Myxococcus hansupus: one gene and its partner. The protein of the gene in region 1 interacts with the protein of each later gene in a pairwise test. Links are inferred from orthologs where the notes say so. Each region holds a gene or a part of one and is shown in the gene's direction. Other genes may lie near its edges. The genes, in order: lpdA and odhB.

Region 1 (8,941 bases):
CTTCCGCGCGGGTGTCTCGGTGGACACGAAGTCGGATGGCTCGCCGGTGACGGTGGCGGACCGCACGGCGGAGTCACGGGCACGCGAGTGGCTGGAGGCGCGCTTCCCCCAGGACGGCATCCTGGGCGAGGAGTTCGGCGAGACGCGGCCGGGCGCGAAGCGGCGGTGGATTCTGGACCCCATCGACGGGACCAAGACCTTCATCCGGGGCGTACCGCTGTGGGGCACGCTGGTGGCGCTGGCGGAGGGAGATTCCATCCTCGTCGGCGCCGCCTATTTCCCCGCGGTGGGGGAGCTGCTGGTGGCCGCGCCGGGGCAGGGCTGCTTCTGGAACGACAAGCCCGCGCGTGTGTCGTCGCAGGCGGACCTGGCCCGGGCCGTGGTGCTGTCCACGGATGAGCGCTTCCCCGTGTATCCGGAGCGAGGGGCCGCGTGGCGCGCGCTCGCGAAGGACGCGGCGGTGGACCGCACCTGGGGGGATTGTTACGGCTACTTGCTGGTGGCCACCGGGCGCGCGGAGGTGATGGTGGACGAGCTGCTGTCGCCCTGGGACGCCGCGGCCTTGCAACCCATCATCGACGAAGCCGGTGGCGTGTTCACCGACTGGACGGGAAAGCGCACCGCCTTCGGAGGCAACGGCATCGCGACGAACGCGGCGCTGGCGGGGCTGGTTCGACAGCGGCTGGGCGCCGTGGAGCCACGCGGATGATCAACCTGGACGCGCTCGACTTCTCGAAGGGCAACGGCACGGTGACGGTCGTGACACAGGACGCACGCACCGGCGATGTGTTGATGGTGGCCCACGCCGACCGTGAGGCGTTGGAGCGCACGCTCGCCTCCGGCGAAATGCACTACCGCTCCCGCACCCGCGGCCCCTGGCACAAGGGCGCCACCAGCGGGAACGTGCAGCGCGTGGTGTCGCTCCACGCGGACTGTGACGGGGACGCGGTGCTGGCACGCGTGGCGCCAGCGGGCCCCGCGTGTCACACCGGCGAGGAGACCTGCTTCGGACCCGGCAGGTGGGATGCACTGGCCGCGTTGGACGCCACGCTGGCGCAACGCGCCGCCCCCACGCCCGCTGACACCTCACCGCCGAGCTACACACGACGGCTGCTCGAAGACAGAAACCTGCGCTTGAAGAAGCTGGGAGAGGAGGCCGCGGAGCTGGTGACCGCGTGCGCGGATGCGGATCCAACGCGCGCGGTAGAGGAGGCCGCCGACCTGCTCTACCACGTGCTCGTCGCCATCCGTCCCCTGGGGCTCACGCTGGACGACGTCAAATCCATCCTCGCGCGTCGGGCCTCGCGCTGAGGCGTGACGAGGGCCGCAGGTATCCTGTTATTTCCTGAACTGAACGTCACTTTTACGGGGTTTCCACGAGAATCAGTGCCGACCCGGTTGGATTTGTCCGCCATTGCTACAGCCTCATGTGTCGCGGAAATGGGCCGAACCCTTCAACGAATGAAGTGTTCCTGCTACAGATCCGAGCGCACGGCGGAGTGGAAAGCCGGGCGAGCGCTGGAGAGGTGCTCGCCTCACCGGAGGCATTGTGAACGGCCCTACGTACAAGGCGGAGATCTTCGACCGAATCGTGTTTTCGCGATGGGACAATCCGCCGACGAAGGAAGACATGACGCTGTTGTTCGCCCAGGTGCAGGAAGCGTCGGCGCGTCTCAACTCGAAGCTCATCTACATCGCGTCGGTGAGTGCGAAGTCGAAGGTTCCCGACGCGAATGATCGCAACATCCTCAACCAGTTCCTCCTGGATGGCCGTCGCACCTGGATGGAGCAGGCGTGGCTCATCTATGAGGGCTCCGACCTGCAGCACAACCTGCAGCGGGTCATCATCTCTGGCGTGCTCATCCTGACGCGCACCTTCGACAACTTCCTGTCGGTGGCGAAGTCGGGAGACTCCATCATCAAGGACGTCAGCGCGGTGTTGAAGAAGGACGCCACGCCGCTCTTCGCCATGGCGAAGGAGCGCGGCCTCCTCGTGAGCTGAGGGACGGCATCGGCGCCCGTCAGCGGGCGCCGATGATCTCCACCTCGTTCAGCACGACGTCTTCACGCTCGGGGAGGACACTCACCGAGTCCACATCGCGCAGCGGCGTCTGGAGCTGGCACTCCTCCCACGCGCCAGTGCCCTGGAACCGGCAGACGGTGGGGTTGACGAAGGAGAAGTCCTTCTCCGGATCCCTCAACCCCACGCCCTTCGGCGTCCGGACAATGGCCCTCACCGACCCCGGTCCGGTGGCGTGGATCCGCACGGCCACGAGCTGCTTCAGCGTGGGCGCATAGCCCGCGCGCAGCGCGCCGTCCGCCTCCCACCGCTCGCTCTTGGGCGCCTTGCCCACCGGAACTCCCGTCTTCACGTCCCGGTCAAACGCCTGGTGTCTGGGCTCGGTGCCCTCCAGGTGGTCCGGCTTGATGGCGCCCGATGTCCCCTCCAGCGGAGCGGCGGCCAGCGCGACCAGGGCGGGAGAGGGCGCTCCGAGGTTCGCGGCGGCGGCACGCAGCACCGCGTCATCCAGGTGTCCTTCCTGGGCGCAGCGTGGCGCCAGCGTTCCAACGAGCGCCAGCACCGGCGGCCGCACCGTGATGTCCGACTGCGCGGCGGGCGCGAGCCCCAACTGGACGAGCGAGGCACAGGCCGCCGCGGTGCCCGGCCCCGCATGGTCCAGGTTCCATTTCGCCAGGGCGGTGTCCGCCTGGGCATTCACGGCGGCTGACAACAGGGCCTGCCCAACGGCCTGGGCACAACTGTTCATGGCGGGCGGACACCGCTCACACAGCGTGCCCAACAGCCCTCGAAGCGGCGTGGCTTCTCCATTGGATAAGGGCGAGCGAACGTCGAGCGCGGCGCTGAGCTCGCATGCCCGGGGAGGGGGCAGCACACACGCCTCCAACCGCCGCTGGGCCTCCGCGACGACCTGGGCGTCCTGCGGCGTCCGGAGGGCGCCCTCGAGCGCCCGTTCCAGGGCGCGGCACTCGGGGCCCGAGGAGGCGGTGGCCCCAGGGGCCGACGGAGCGGGGGCCCCGGCCAGGCGCTCCGGCCGTGGGGCAGACGCTTCATCCTGGTGCGTCACACACCACAGGCGCCCGAAGGCGAGGAGTGCTACCAACATCAAGAGGAGGGTTCGGAGCGGGAAACGGCGCACGAGCAAACTCCTTGATTCCAACCGGGACCGGGGGTTATCAGCCCCACCGGGTTCCATCCTCAAAAATTACGGAGGCGTGCGTGGCTGAGACGTTCGACGTGGTGATCATCGGCTCGGGTCCTGGCGGCTACGTGGGAGCCATTCGCGCGGGTCAGCTCGGCCTGAAGACGGCCATCATCGAGAAGGACAAGCGGCTGGGCGGCACCTGCCTCCACCGCGGCTGCATCCCGACCAAGTCCCTGCTGTGGACCGCGGAGCTCTTCCACCACGTCCGCGAGGCGGCCGACTTCGGCATTGATGTGAGCAGCCCGACCATCAACTGGCCGAACGCGATGAAGCACAAGGACAAGATCGTCACCAAGGGTGCCAACGGCATCGACTTCTTGATGAAGAAGAACAAGGTGACGGTCATCAAGGGCCACGGCCGCATCGCGGGCAAGAACAAGGTCGAGGTCACCGCCGAGGACGGCTCCAAGCAGGTCCTGGACGCGAAGAACATCATCCTCGCCACGGGCTCGGTGCCCAAGTCCCTGCCCAACGTTCCGGTGGACCACAAGCGGGTCCTGAACAGCGACTCCATCCTGCAGATCGACCGCGTTCCCAAGAGCATCATCGTCCTGGGCGCCGGCGCGGTCGGCTGCGAGTTCGCCTCCGTGTTCAACCACGTGGGCAGCAAGACGGCCATCGTGGAGTACCTGCCCGCGCTGCTCCCCATCGAGGACGCGGACATCTCCAAGGAGCTGGAGAAGATCTTCAAGCGCCGCGGCATCGACGTGCACACCGGCTCCGCGGTGGAGAAGGTGGAGCACACGGCGGACGGCGTGCGCGTCACGATGAAGGTCGGCAACGAGACCAAGACGCTGGAGGCGGAGATCCTCCTGTCGGCGGTGGGCCGCTCGCCCGTCACCGAGGACGTCGGTCTGGACAAGACGAGCATCAAGGCCGAGCGCGGCTACATCAAGGTCGACTCGATGCTCCGCACCTCGGAGCCCAACGTGTACGCCGTGGGCGACATCATCCCCACGCCGATGCTGGCCCACATGGCGAGCGCGGAGTGCGTGGTGGCGGTGGAGCACATCGCGGGGAAGAACCCGCAGCCCATCAACTACGACCTGACCCCGTCGGCCACGTACTGCTACCCCGAGGTCGCCTCGGTGGGCCTGACGGAGAAGAAGGCCAAGGAGCGCGGTTACGACGTGAAGGTGGGCATCGCGCCCTTCGCGGCGGTGACCAAGTCGGCCATCTCCAACGAGTCCACGGGCATGGTGAAGATCGTCTCGGACAAGAAGTACGACGAGGTCCTGGGCGTGCACCTCATCGGCCCGCATGCCACGGAGCTCCTGGCCGAGGCGTGTGTCGCGCTGAAGCTGGAGATCACCACCGAGGAGCTGGCGAACACCGTCCACGCGCACCCGACGCTGTCGGAGATCATGCACGAGGGCGCCGAGGCCACGCTGGGCCACCCGCGTCACTTCTGAGCGACCGGCATCGCCCCTGAAGTCCCAGGGCCGTCCCGGTGCGCCGCGGACGGCCCTTTCATTTCCGGCCCCTCGCCGCCACGGCGAGGTGCCAGTCTCCTGGCTGGCAGGTGGCACGGGGCTTCCCGGGCTGCCCTGGGACGGTCGGGGCATTAGTACAGAGGCGACAACTGGCGGACGACTGGTGGATGCTGACGCCTCGCGTCAGTGGCTTCCGCTTGAACGTCCTCCGTCCAACCCATAGAAGGCCCGCGATCCATGGCGACTCCCGACCGGTTCCCTCTCCCCCAGGTGACTGAGACCACCCGCAAGCCGGAGTGGCTGAAGGTGCGGCTCCCGCACGGAGAAGGCTACGAGCGGGTCAAAGCCATCGTGAAGCGCACCAAGCTGGCCACGGTGTGCGAAGAGGCCCGCTGCCCGAACATCGCCGAGTGCTGGGGCGGTGGCACCGCCACGGTGATGCTCATGGGCGAGGTCTGCACGCGCGCGTGCCGCTTCTGCCACGTGAAGGTCGGCGCGCCGCCGCCGCTGGACCCGATGGAGCCCATCCATCTGGCCCAGGCGGTGAAGGAGATGGACCTGGAGTACATCGTCGTCACGTCCGTGAACCGGGATGACCGGCCGGACGGTGGCGCCAGCCACTTCGCGTCCGCCATCCGCGAGCTGCGCCGGGAGAGCCCGCGCACCATCGTCGAGGTCCTCATCCCGGACTTCAAGGGCGTGGAGAAGGATCTGACCACCGTCGCGGAGGCGAAGCCTCACGTGGTGGCGCACAACGTGGAGACGGTGGAGCGGCTGACGCCGACGGTGCGCGATCGCCGCGCCAAGTACCACCAGTCGCTGCGCGTGCTGGAGTACCTCAAGAACCGCCCCGAGGGCCTCTACACCAAGACGTCCGTCATGGTGGGCCTGGGGGAGACGGACGCGGAGCTGGAGCAGACGTTCAAGGACCTGCGCGACGTGGGCGTGGACGTCCTGACGCTGGGCCAGTACCTGCAGCCGTCGCAGTACCACCTGCGCGTGGAGCGCTTCGTCACGCCCGCGCAGTTCGAGGCGTACAAGAAGCTGGCCGAGTCCTACGGCTTCCTCTACGTGGCGTCCGGTCCGCTGGTGCGGTCCAGCTACCGGGCCGCGGAATTCTTCATGAAGGGCCTGATGGAGCGCGAGCGGCTGGAGCGGCTCGGCTGAGTCGCGGTGCTCCGATTCATGGCTTGACCTCACACCCCTGCTTTCTGGAAAGACGACTCCATGGCGATCTTCGAATTCAAGCTCCCCGACCTCGGTGAAGGCGTGATGGAGGGTGAGCTGGTGAAGTGGCACGTGAAGGCGGGCGACTCCATCAAGGAAGACCAGGTGCTCGCCGAGGTGATGACGGACAAGGCCACCGTCACCGTGCCCTCGCCCAAGGCGGGCCGGGTCGTGAAGACGCACGGCAACGAAGGCGACATGGCCAAGGTGCACCAGATCCTGGTCACCCTGGAGGTCGAGGGCGACGTGCCCGTGCAGGCGGGTGGCCATGGTGAGTCCGCGGCGGCGCCCGCGGCCCCGGTGGCGGCGGCCGCCGCGAGTGGCAATGGCTCGGGCGCTCCGGCCTCGGCGTCGAAGGTGCTGGCCACGCCGGTGACGCGGCGGATGGCGCGTGAGCACGGCCTGGACCTGGCGGCGATTCCGGGCACGGGCCCGCAGGGCCGCGTGACGAAGGCGGACGTGGTCGCGGCGCTGGAAGGCGGCGAGAAGAACGTGGTGGCGGCGGCTCCGGCCGCGCAGCAGACCCGGCCCGCGGCGCCTCCGGTCAGCTCGGGTGCCTCCGACGAGCGCATCGCGCTGCGCGGCCTGCGCAAGAAGATCGCGGAGAAGATGGTGCGCTCGAAGTTCACCGCGCCGCACTTCGCGTTCGTGGAGGAAGTGGACGCCACGGACCTGGTGGCGCTGCGTGCCCGGCTGAACGCGCAGCTCGCGGCGGCGGGGGACAGCACCAAGCTCAACTACCTGCCGTTCATCATCAAGGCGACGGTGGCGGCGCTGAAGAAGTTCCCGCACCTCAACGCGAACTTCGACGAGGCGTCGCAGGAGCTGGTGGTCCGCGGCGAGTACAACATCGGCATGGCCGCCGCGACGCCGGACGGCCTCACGGTCGCGGTGGTGAAGAACGCGGACCGCCTGACGCTGGGCGAGCTGGCCCGCGAGACGGCGCGTCTGGGCGCCGCCGCGCGTGACCGCAAGCTGAAGATGGAGGAGCTGACGGGGGGCACGTTCACCATCAGCTCGCTGGGGCAGAGCGGTGGCCTCTTCGCCACGCCCATCATCAACCACCCCGAGGTGGGCATCCTCGGCGTGCACCGCCTGAAGAAGCGCCCGGCGGTGGTGGGCGACCAGGTCGTGGTGCGCGACATGATGAACCTGTCGCTGTCGTGCGACCACCGCGTCATCGACGGCTCGGTCGCCGCGGACTTCACGTACGAGATCATCAAGTACCTGGAGAAGCCGGACCTGCTGTTCCTGGCCATGGCGTGAAGTGAGCGCCGTGTCCGTGCCATGCCCCAGAGGTGATGGGGCGTGGTGCCGGCCCTGGGAGCGCCTGGTTGTGGGGGCCCTGTACGAGGGCCGCGCGCCAGGGGCTCGGGCCGGTTAGTCTCCCTGGGTATGGCCGAGAACCCTCGCGAGCTGATCCGCGCCGCGCAGTCCGCCGAGACACAGGGGGACATGGCCCGTGCGGTGGAGTGCCTCCAGAAAGCGGCGGAGCTTTATCGCGATGCCGGCAACGTGCAGCGGGCGCTCCAGTTGCTGCGCCATGCGAGCCGGCTGGACGAGCGCCGGACGGACATCGCGGAAGAGGTGAACCGGCTGGAGTGGCTGCCGGGGGCGCTCCTCGCGAGGCCCCAGCCGGACGATGACGAGGACGCGGTGCTGGCATCCTCGCTGGAGCAGACCGTGGAAGGCGGGCTGATTCCGGAGGTCGTTCACCGGCAGCGGCTCCTCGAGGATGCCCTGCGCGAGGCGGTGCTGCACGCCAGCGAAGAGGCACCTCGTGACGCTGCCCAGTCGTGGGTCATCGACTCCGAAGTCACGGAGGACTTGCCGCGGCTCGATGCGCAGCTCGCGCATGTGGGGGGCGAGGACAGCGCTGCGTCGACCGAGGCTGCTCCGCGCGAGCAGGTCGCCACGGCACGTGACGGCGAGCGTTCTGAACCGCTCGATGTTCCGAACACCAGTGCCGTGGCTGGCGCCGAAGCCGCTTCGCACACGCAGGAGGAGGATCCTCGCGCTGCCCGTGTCTCAGGGGGCGCTGAAACGCAGGAAGGCTTCGCGGAACAGGGCGCTGCTCCAGAGTCGGCCCTTGAAGGGGCGTCCGACGCGGACCTGACTTCGGCGCCTCCTGTCCGGCGCCGCCGAGAGGCCCGGCTCATCGAACGCGGCCCCACGCGCGCGGACGCGGCACTCGACGCCTGGTGCTCCTTCTGCTGCCGCCCCCGCACCGACACAGGCGATCTGATCGCGGGGCCCGCGGGCGCCTTCATCTGCAAGAGCTGCCTGCTCGAATCCCAGTCCTTGCTCGGAGATGTCACACCCGTGCCTCCGCCGCCCGTCGCGCGGTCTGACAGGGCGGTGGAGCCCGTCGTGGGCCTCGTGGGGCAGCAGGCGGCTCAAGCGCTGCTCGCGCAATCGCTCCAGGGCCACGCGGGGTGCCTCCTCGTCGTCGGCCCGGAAGGCTGTGGCAAGAGCATCTGGTTCCAGCAGCTCCAACGCGAGGGCCAGGGCCTCATCACGTTGGTCGCGGACCTGGACGTGGCCAGCACGTCACGTCCCGTGCTCGTGGAGGACGTGGACCGGCTGAACGAGGCGTCGCTCGCGCTGCTGTGCGCTTTCCTCAAGCGGCCGCGGCACCACCGGCCCACTGTCATCCTCAGCGCGAGAGGGCGTGTCACGGAGCCTCGGGATTGGATGTTGCGCGGCGACGCGCGCAGCCTCCCCCTGTGGACCACGGTGTCCCTCCGTCAGGCCGTGCGGGACGCCGTCCCCACGTCCGTCCTGGAGCACGTCCAGGCTCTGCTGCCCGTGCACGCGCCCACCCAGGCTGACTACATCGAGATCGCCCGCCAGCGTCTGTCCCTGCGCGAGCCCACGGTCTCTCTCTCCGAGGACGTGCTCCGCGCCCTGGCGGCGGCGGCGGCGCGCTCGCCCCGAGCGGGCCATGAGCTGCACGCGCTCCTCAACCGGGTGCCCGCGGGAACGTGGGGATTGGAGCCGGCGGCTCCTCCCTCCGCCTCCCGGAAGGCACGAAGGAAACCCACGCGATGAACACCC
Region 2 (8,955 bases), 2.3 Mb from region 1 along the record:
CTTCAGGTTCATCAAGTAGATTTTGACGATGTTGCGAACCGTCGGGCTGTCGTCCACCAGCAAGACGTTGGTGCTGTGGGTGCTCACTGTGCGGCGGCTCCTGCGCAGGCCCGCGACGTGCGGAACGTCCTGCGAAACGTTCACGACTCTACCGTGAGGGCTCTCACGTGAGAACTGGGGGAGGGCCGGCCCGGCGTCCAGCCGGGCAGCCAGGTGTCGGATGACCTGATGCGTTATCCCCTGGGTCCGAATGCCCCCGGGGGACACGGGGCGCGCCTACTCGGCGGCGGGCTTCGAAGCGGGCTGCGCGGGGGCCTCGTCGGCCTCGGGCGCCACCGGCGGCGCGCCAATGGCGTGGTAGCCACCATCCACGTGGATCATTTCGCCCGTGGTGGAGGGCAGCCAGTCCGACAACATGGCGCAGGCCGTGCGGGCCACCAGGTCATGGCTGTTCTTGGCGCTCCAGCCCAGCGGCGCCTGGGTCCCCCAGCCCTGCTCCAGCGCCTTGAAGCCCGGGATTCCCTTGGCGGCGATGGTGGCCAGCGGCCCGGCGGCCAGCGCGTTGACGCGGATGCCCTGGGGCCCCAGGTCGCGCGCCAGGTAGCGCACCGTGGACTCCAGCGCCGCCTTGCACACCCCCATCCAGTCGTAGATGGGCCAGGCGACGCGGTTGTCGAAGTCCAGCGTGACGATGGAGCCCCCCTGCGTCATCAGCGGGAGGCACGCCACCGCCAGCTCCTTCAGGGAAAACGTGGAGATGCGGAACGCCGTCTGTACACTTTCCCACGGCGTGTTGAGAAAGTTGCCTCCCAAAGCATCTTCCGGCGCGTAGGCGATGGAGTGCAGCACGCCGTCCAGCCGGTCCCAGCGCTGACGCAGCGACGCGGTGAGCGCGGTGAAGTGCTCCGGGTTGGTGACGTCCAGCTCCAGCACCTCGAGCCCCGGCTTGAGGCGCTTGGCGCTCCGCTCGGTGAGCGACTTCGCCCGGCCAAAGCCGGTGAGGAGGATTTCCGCGCCTTGCGCCAGCGCGTGCTCGGCGATGCCGTAGGCCAGGGACTGGGGGGTGAGCACCCCGGTGATGAGCAGCTTCTTGCCTTGGAGCAGCATGGAGACGGCCTCTTGCGGGAAGGGGAAAAGGACGAAACGCGCTCTCTAGCATTCCTTCCGGAAGGAACGGTTGAAGTTGCGCTCACGCCGCGCATGAATCCACCTGCTCCCCTGCAGGTGGTGTGGCTTATCGCCCGCCGGGCAACCGCGACAAAAAGGTGCTGCGAAAACCCCCCAACGGGGCGCCCTTCCAGTAAAAGACGACACCGCCATGGCGAATTTCCAGGACACGTTCCTTTCCGGCGCCAACATCGACTTCATCGAGGGCCTCTACGCCCGATATCTGGAGGACCCCGCCAGCGTGGATACAAGCTGGCGCGAGGTCTTCGACCGCAGCAACGGCGCCGGCCGACCCATCTTCAGCACCAAGCTGCTGGAGCCGGCACCGGCTCCCGCCGCGAACAAGGCCAACGGAAAGGCGGCCAAGGCGCAGCAGGCCCCCGCCGCGCCCGCGCCGGTCGCGACGCCCGCCGCCGCGCCCACGCAGGACATCGCGGCGCTGCAGGCCCGCGTGGACCACGTCATCTTCGCCTTCCGCCTGCGCGGCCACCTGCGCGCGAAGCTGGATCCGCTCGGCCGCGCGCGCCCCGCGCTGGAGCACGTGGCGGACGTCGCGCTGGTGGACGACAGCCACTTCACCGACGCCGAGTCCCAGCAGCTCGTGGAGACCAACGGCGTGTTCGGCGACCAGCGCGTGCGCCTGGGCGACCTGCTGACGCGCCTGCGCCGCACGTACACGGACACCATCGGCATCGAGTACATGCACATGCTCGACAGCCAGCGCCGCCGCTGGCTGATGCACCGGATGGAGTCGGTGGAGAACCGCACGGACTTCTCCCCCGACGAGTGCCGGCACATCCTCACCAAGCTGTCCTACGCGGAGGGATTCGAGCACTTCCTCCACACCAAGTACGTGGGCGCCAAGCGCTTCAGCCTGGACGGCGGCGAGTCGCTCATCCCCATGCTGGACGCGCTGGGTGAAGTGGCCACCGGCATGGGCCTGAAGGAGATCGTCATCGGCATGGCCCACCGCGGCCGCCTCAACGTGCTGACGAACATCCTGGGCAAGCAGCCGGACCAGATCTTCAGCGAGTTCGACGGTCCCCGGAACCCGCAGGCCTACCTGGGCCGCGGCGACGTGAAGTACCACATGGGCTTCTCGTCGGACCACGTCACGCGCCAGGGCAAGAAGCTGCACCTGTCGCTGGCCTTCAACCCCAGCCACCTGGAAGCGGTGGACCCGGTGGTGGAGGGCCGCGTGCGCGCCAAGCAGGACCGCGGCGGCGACACGGAGCGCACCGGCGTGATGCCGCTGCTCATCCACGGCGACGCGGCCTTCATCGGTCAGGGCGTGGTGCCGGAGACGCTCAACCTGTCCGGCCTCAAGGGCTACACCACGGGCGGCACGGTCCACGTCGTCATCAACAACCAGGTCGGCTTCACCACCGACCCGCACGACTCGCGCTCGTCCCTCTACTCCACCGCCATCGCGCAGATGCTGGACATCCCCATCTTCCATGTGAATGGAGATGACCCGGAGGCCTGCGTCCACGTGGCGAAGCTGGTGGCCGAGTACCGCCAGACGTTCAAGACGGACGTCGTCATCGACCTGGTCTGCTACCGCCGCTACGGCCACAACGAGGGTGACGAGCCCGCGTTCACCCAGCCGGCGATGTACGAAATCATCCGCAAGCACCCGACGGTGCGCACGCGCTACGCGGCGAAGCTGGCGGAGCAGGGCAAGATTCCGGCCGAGGAGTCCGAGGCCATCAAGCAGAAGTGCCAGCAGGACTTCGACGCGGCGCTCACCCGCGCGCGCCAGGAGAGCCAGTTCAAGGAGCCCAGCGCGCTGGAGGGCCTGTGGAAGCCCTACCAGGGCGGCTCGTTGAAGAGCGCGCCGGACGTGTCCACCGCGGTGGACAAGCAGGTGCTCTGCGATGCGCTGCGCACGCTGTCCACGCTGCCGGAGGGCTTCAACGTCCACCGCGACGTGGAGCGCACCGTCATCAAGAAGCGCCTGGGCATGCTGGACAGCGGCGAGCTGCAGTGGAGCGAGGGCGAGTCGCTGGCCTACGCCACGCTGCTCTCCGAGGGCTACAACATCCGCATCACCGGCCAGGACAGCGAGCGCGGCACGTTCAGCCACCGCCACGCGGTGGTGCACGACGTGAAGACGGGCGAGAAGTTCGTCCCCCTGCGCCAGTTCGTCAGCGGCAAGGGCAAGAACGGCTTCCACATCTACAACAGCCCGCTGTCGGAGATGGGCGTGCTCGGCTTCGAGTACGGCTACAGCCTGGACGTGCCGGACGGCCTCACCGCCTGGGAAGCGCAGTTCGGCGACTTCGGCAACGGCGCGCAGATCATCATCGACCAGTTCATCGCCGCCGGTGAGAGCAAGTGGCGCCGCCTGAGCGGCCTCACCCTGCTGCTGCCCCACGGCTATGAAGGCCAGGGCCCGGAGCACTCCAGCGCGCGCCTGGAGCGCTTCCTGGACCTGTGCGCCGAGGACAACATCCAGGTCTGCTACCCGACGACGCCGGCGCAGATCTTCCACCTGCTGCGCCGCCAGGTGCTGCGCCCGGTGCGCAAGCCGCTGGTCATCATGTCGCCCAAGAGCCTGCTGCGCCGGCCGGAGGCCACCAGCAAGGTGGACGAGCTGGCCACGGGCACCTTCCAGGAAGTCATCCTGGACCGGGTGGACCCGGCGAACGTGACGCGGCTGCTCTTGTGCAGCGGCAAGGTGTACTACGACCTGGTGAAGGCGCGGGACGAGCGCAAGGACGACAGCATCGCCATCGTCCGGCTGGAGCAGCTCTACCCGTTCCCCGCCGACGCGCTGACGGGGCTCATCGCGAAGATGCCGAAGCTCGGTGAGCTGCTCTGGGTGCAGGAGGAGCCGCGCAACGCGGGCGCGTGGCACTTCATGTTCCCCCGTCTCCATGACCTGGCGTCCACGCAGTCGCAGCAGCAGGTGAAGATCGGCTACATCGGTCGGGCCGAAGCCGCCAGCCCCGCCACGGGCTTCCCCAAGACCCACGAGTACGAGCAGCAGCTCATCATCGAGGAAGCCATCCTCCGAGGGACCAAGAATGGCCGTTGAAATCAAAGTGCCGCCCCTGGGCGAATCCATCACCGAAGCCATCATCGGCAAGTGGAACAAGAAGTCGGGTGACGCCGTCACCGCCGATGAGCCGCTCGTCGTCCTGGAGACCGACAAGGTCACCATCGACGTGCCGGCCCCGTCCGCGGGCTCGCTGGCCAGCATCGCCTTCAAGGAGGGCGACAAGGTCCGCGTGGGCGACGTGCTCGGGCTCATCGAGGCCGGCGCGGGGGCTTCCGCCTCCAAGCCCGCCGCGGCGCCGGCTCCGGCCGCGCCCGCTCCCGCCGCCGAGGCGCCCGCGGCGTCCGGGTCCGACGCCCGCTCCACGCCCACCGCGCGCAAGGTGGCCGAGGAGAACCGGGTGGACATCTCCCAGGTGAAGGGCAGCGGCTCCGGTGGCCGCGTGCACAAGGACGACGTGCTGGGTCAGCTCAAGGGCCCGTCCACGCCCGCCCAGGCCCCCGCCGCCCCGGCGCAGCCCGCCGGCCCCCGCCCGAACGCCGCCCGCGAGGAGCGCGTGCGGATGACGCCGCTGCGCAAGCGCGTGGCCGAGCGCCTCATCCAGGCCCAGTCCACCGCCGCCATGCTCACCACCTTCAACGAGGTGGACATGGGCGAGGTGATGGCCCTGCGCAAGAAGTACAACGACAAGTTCCAGCAGAAGCACGGCGTGAAGCTCGGCTTCATGAGCTTCTTCATCCGCGCCTCCGTCGAGGCCCTCAAGGCCTTCCCGCAAATCAACGCGGAGATTGACGGAGAGGACGTCATCTTCAAGCACTACTACGACATCGGCGTGGCCGTCAGCGGCAGCCGCGGTCTGGTGGTGCCGGTGGTGCGCAACGCGGACAAGCAGGGCCTGGCGGAGCTGGAGAAGACCGTCGGAGAGCTGGGCACCAAGGCGCGCAACGACAAGCTGGCCCTGTCCGACCTGCAGGGTGGCACCTTCACCATCACCAACGGCGGCATCTTCGGCTCCATGCTGTCCACGCCCATCCTGAACCCGCCGCAGACGGGCATCCTGGGCATGCACAACATCGTCGAGCGCCCCGTGGCCCGCGACGGCCAGGTCGTCATCCGGCCCATCATGTTCGTCGCGCTCACCTACGACCACCGCCTGGTGGACGGCCGCGAGGCCGTGCAGTTCCTGGTGCGCGTGAAGGAGTGCATCGAGGACCCGGAGCGGCTGCTCCTCGACGTCTGACTTCAGGCCCGGCATCCGGGCAAGACTTGCATTCCGGGCGGCCGGCTGGACTTCCAGCCGGCCGTTTCACTATGACTGGGAGTGTCTCCCGGTTGTCGGGGGCGGGAAGAACGGGCGGCTCTCCTCGCGCCGCCCCGCGAGACTGAAGGAAGCGCAATGGCAACCGGTTCCGTGAAGTGGTTCAACGACGCGAAGGGCTTTGGCTTCATCACCCAGGACGGCGGTGGTGAGGATGTGTTCTGTCACCACACCGCCATCAACATGGACGGCTTCCGCACCCTGGCCGAGGGCCAGAAGGTGGAGTTCGAAGTCACCCGCGGCCCCAAGGGCCTGCAGGCGCAGAACGTCCGCGCCGCCGGCTAACGCGTCCGTCAGCCATTCCTTCCGGACTGGCCGATGACAAGAGGCCCGGCCCCACCACCTGGGGACCGGGCCTCTGTTTATCCAAAGCCTGACGGCCGCGCGGCCTACAGGTTGCGCTTGAAGTGGTCCATCACGCGCTCCCACTGGCGCTGCGTGACGAGCGGGTCCGGCACCATGTGCGTCAAGCCGCTGAGCGGCAGCAAGTCGTGCTGCTTGCCAGCGCGGAAGAGCGCGTCGCTCAGCTTCAGCGTGTGGAAGAAGTACACGTTGTCATCCGCGGTGCCGTGGATGAGCAGCAGCTTGCCCATGGGCTTGTCCTGCTTGGCGTACGTGAGCAGCGAGCTCTTCTCGTAGGCCTCCGGGTTCTGCTGCGGCACGCCCAGGTAGCGCTCGGTGTAGTGGGTGTCGTAGTCCAGCCAGTCCACCACCGGGGCGCCGGCCACGCCGGCCTTGAAGACATCCGGGCGCTTGAGCACGGCCAGGGCGGACATGTACCCGCCGAAGCTCCAGCCGGAGATGCCCACGCGGGCCAAATCAATCTCCGGGACTTCCTTCGCCAGCGCCTGGATGGCGGCGGCCTGGTCATCAATCGTGACGCCGGCGAAGTCGCCCTTCACCTCGCGCTCCCACTTCGCGCCGCGCAGCGGGGTGCCCCGGCCGTCAATCTTCACGACGAGGAAGCCCTGGTCCGCCACCCACTGCGACATCAGGTGCGCGGCCATGCTCTTGTGGACCACGGTGGTGGTGGGGCCGCCGTACACCTCGACGATGACGGGCAGCTTCTTGCCGGGCTTGAAGTCGCGCGGGCGCACCAGGGACGTCCAGAAGCGCTCGGGGCCCACCTGCCGCTGCTCCACGTTGGGAACGTAGGGCGGCTCCTGCGCCACCGAGGGCAGCTCGCCCACGCGGGTGCCGTCGCCGCGCACCACCTGCACCTTGGGCATGGCCTTCAGGCCCTGGCCGTTCATCACCACCAGGCCGCCGCTCTTGGACACCGTGCCCGACTCGATGTCGAGCCCCGTCGTCACCTTCTCCGGCGCGCCGCCCGCCTTCACGCGCCACAGGTGGCTCTGCGTGGGGTTGGGGCCGCCGTTGAAGTAGAGCGTGTCCTCCTTCTGGACGTAGCGCGCCAGCGAGCGGAAGCCCGCGTCCGGCTTCACCACGGTGCGCGCCAGCGAGCCATCCGCGTTGCGCAACTCCACCTCCGGGCCGCCGTTGCGCTCGGTGTACCAGAGGAAGCCGCTGCCATCCTCCAGCCACAGCGGGAAGGCCTGCTCCAGGTTGAGCCAGGCCTTGTCCGTCTCCGTGAGCAGCTCCTTCGACTTGCCCGTGCGCGGGTCCACCGCGAGCAGCTTCTGCTCCGTCTGCTCCCGGTTCTGCACCAGCACGGTGAGCGGGCCGCCCTTGGGCCACGCCACGGTGGCCAGGTACGGGTACTTCGCCGCGTCCCACTGCGCCCAGACGGTGCGACCGCCCGCGGCGGGGCTGATGCCCAGGCGCACCTTGGCGTTGGCCTTGCCAGGGCGCGGGTACGCGAACTCCTCGCCGCCGCGCTCGGGGTGCATGACGTCGACGATGGTGAGCTTCTCCACGTCCGACGTGTCCGACTCCGTGTAGGCGACGGACTTCGCGTCCGGGCTCCACCAGTAGCCGGTGAAGCGGCCCATCTCCTCCTGGGCGACGAACTCGGCCACGCCGTGCGTCTTCGCCGCGGTGCCGCCCTTGGTGACGCGCTGCTCGCGGTTGGCGGCCACGTCGATGCGGTACACGTCGTTGTCCCGCACGTAGGCCACCTGCTTGCCGTCCGGCGAGAAGCGCGGGTCCAACGTCCCCGGGCCCGTCTTCAGCTCCGTCACCTTGCCGCTGACGCGGTCCACCACGTAGAGGCGGCCGGACAGGGGCACGAGCAGCCGGTTGCCGTCGTCGGACACCTGGTAGCTGGTGATGCCCCGGGCGCTGACACGCATGCGCTCACGGCGGGCCTTCTCCTCGGTGGTGAGCGTCTCCTCGGCGCCCTTGAGGATGGCCTCGGGCGTGAGCAGCTCCCGCGTCTGCCCGCTCTCCACGTCGAACGCGTAGAGCGTCTGCACGTTGGACGTGGGCTGGGTGCGCAGGAAGAGGATGCTCTTCTCGTCGGGGGAGATGCGCACGCCGCCGGGCCGGCCGCTCATGAAGCGGCGCGTCTCCGAGAACTGGCGCAGGAAGGGGTCTTGCGACACCTGCGTCTTGGACATGGTCAGGGGCTTCTGCTCCTGGGCGGAGGGAGTAGCGCTCGCAAGCAGGAGCGCGGCGGTGAGGACGTGGCGCATGCGTCGTCGAATCCCCGCGGGAAGGGCGGGGCTCCTTTCGTGGAAAGGTGCGTGAGGCAGCCTACACTCGGCGGCCACGCGGCCGGAGCAAACGCCCGGCGCGCTGGAGGATTCCCGACGTCATGGACACGGAAGACGACGCCCTGCGGCACCTGCGGCTGGCCGGCATCATCCGGCTGGGCCTGGGCGGAGGCCGCGGCCCCTCGGACGCGTACGTGTTCGACCCGCACCGGCTCGCCCTGCCCGCCTGGGCCTGCGCCCTAGGAGACGCGGGCGCTCCCGCACTGCTGGTGACGCTGGACCGGCACCTGGACACCGTCGTGCCCCAGCGGCCCGCCGCCGTGCCGGACCGGGCCGCCGGGCTGCGCGCGCTGGACGAGCACGCCCGCTGGTCCCTGGACGTCCGCAACTACGACCACATCCTCGCGGCCATGGAGGCGGGGCTGGTGGGTGACGCCCTCCTGATTGCCCGGACCCGCCCCCGGGGCGCCTTCACCGCCGACACCTACGTGGACACCCGGGGACGCCCGCACCGGCTGGTGGCGGTGCCCACCGTGGACCGGGCCGCCGAGGCCTGGAGCCACCCCGCCCCGGCGACGCCGTGCGCGACGTGCTGGACGCCGCCGAGCGCGTGCTGCTGGACGTGGACCTGGACTGCTTCACCTCCCTGAGCGACGCCGACCCGACGACGGTGCTGCCCTGGCCCCAACAGGTGATTCGCGAGTTCCTGCTTCCCGCGGACTCCGGCCCCTTCTGGGACGCGGTGCTGGGCAAGACGGTGGCGCTGACGCTGGCGCGCGAGCCCCACCACTGCGGCGGGCTGCTCGCGTCCGGGGTGCTGTTCCAAGACGCCGCGGACGTGCTTTTCCGGGAAC

What was found.
Region 2: the proteins of lpdA (region 1) and odhB interact in binary tests that used the Escherichia coli proteins (3 or more experiments, as listed by UniProt). The link is inferred for Myxococcus hansupus from one-to-one orthologs.

What each region holds. Positions count from the first base shown.
Region 1 is NZ_CP012109.1:3,279,655-3,288,595, forward strand. What follows is about bases 2,452-5,437. They hold lpdA (dihydrolipoyl dehydrogenase), read left to right. Parts: upstream 2,452-3,238; coding sequence 3,239-4,636; downstream 4,637-5,437. Other genes in these bases: A176_RS12910 (hypothetical protein), read right to left, coding at 2,452-3,158; lipA (lipoyl synthase), read left to right, coding at 4,895-5,437. In the rest of the region: hisN (histidinol-phosphatase), read left to right, coding at 1-709; bifunctional phosphoribosyl-AMP cyclohydrolase/phosphoribosyl-ATP diphosphatase HisIE, read left to right, coding at 706-1,311; A176_RS12905 (DofB protein), read left to right, coding at 1,631-2,002; more of A176_RS12910, read right to left, coding at 2,022-2,451; more of lipA, read left to right, coding at 5,438-5,824; A176_RS12925 (dihydrolipoamide acetyltransferase family protein), read left to right, coding at 5,885-7,150; A176_RS12930 (ClpX C4-type zinc finger protein), read left to right, coding at 7,280-8,935; lipoyl(octanoyl) transferase LipB, read left to right, coding at 8,932-8,941. UniProt on the Escherichia coli protein: Lipoamide dehydrogenase is a component of the glycine cleavage system as well as of the alpha-ketoacid dehydrogenase complexes.
Region 2 is NZ_CP012109.1:995,957-1,004,911, reverse strand. What follows is about bases 3,303-6,302. They hold odhB (2-oxoglutarate dehydrogenase complex dihydrolipoyllysine-residue succinyltransferase), read left to right. Parts: upstream 3,303-4,196; coding sequence 4,197-5,408; downstream 5,409-6,302. Other genes in these bases: A176_RS04180 (S9 family peptidase), read right to left, coding at 5,876-6,302; A176_RS04185 (cold-shock protein), read left to right, coding at 5,565-5,771; A176_RS04195 (2-oxoglutarate dehydrogenase E1 component), read left to right, coding at 3,303-4,207. Also shown: A176_RS04205 (response regulator), read right to left, coding at 1-87; enoyl-ACP reductase FabI, read right to left, coding at 277-1,107; more of A176_RS04195, read left to right, coding at 1,319-3,302; more of A176_RS04180, read right to left, coding at 6,303-8,080. UniProt on the Escherichia coli protein: E2 component of the 2-oxoglutarate dehydrogenase (OGDH) complex which catalyzes the second step in the conversion of 2-oxoglutarate to succinyl-CoA and CO(2).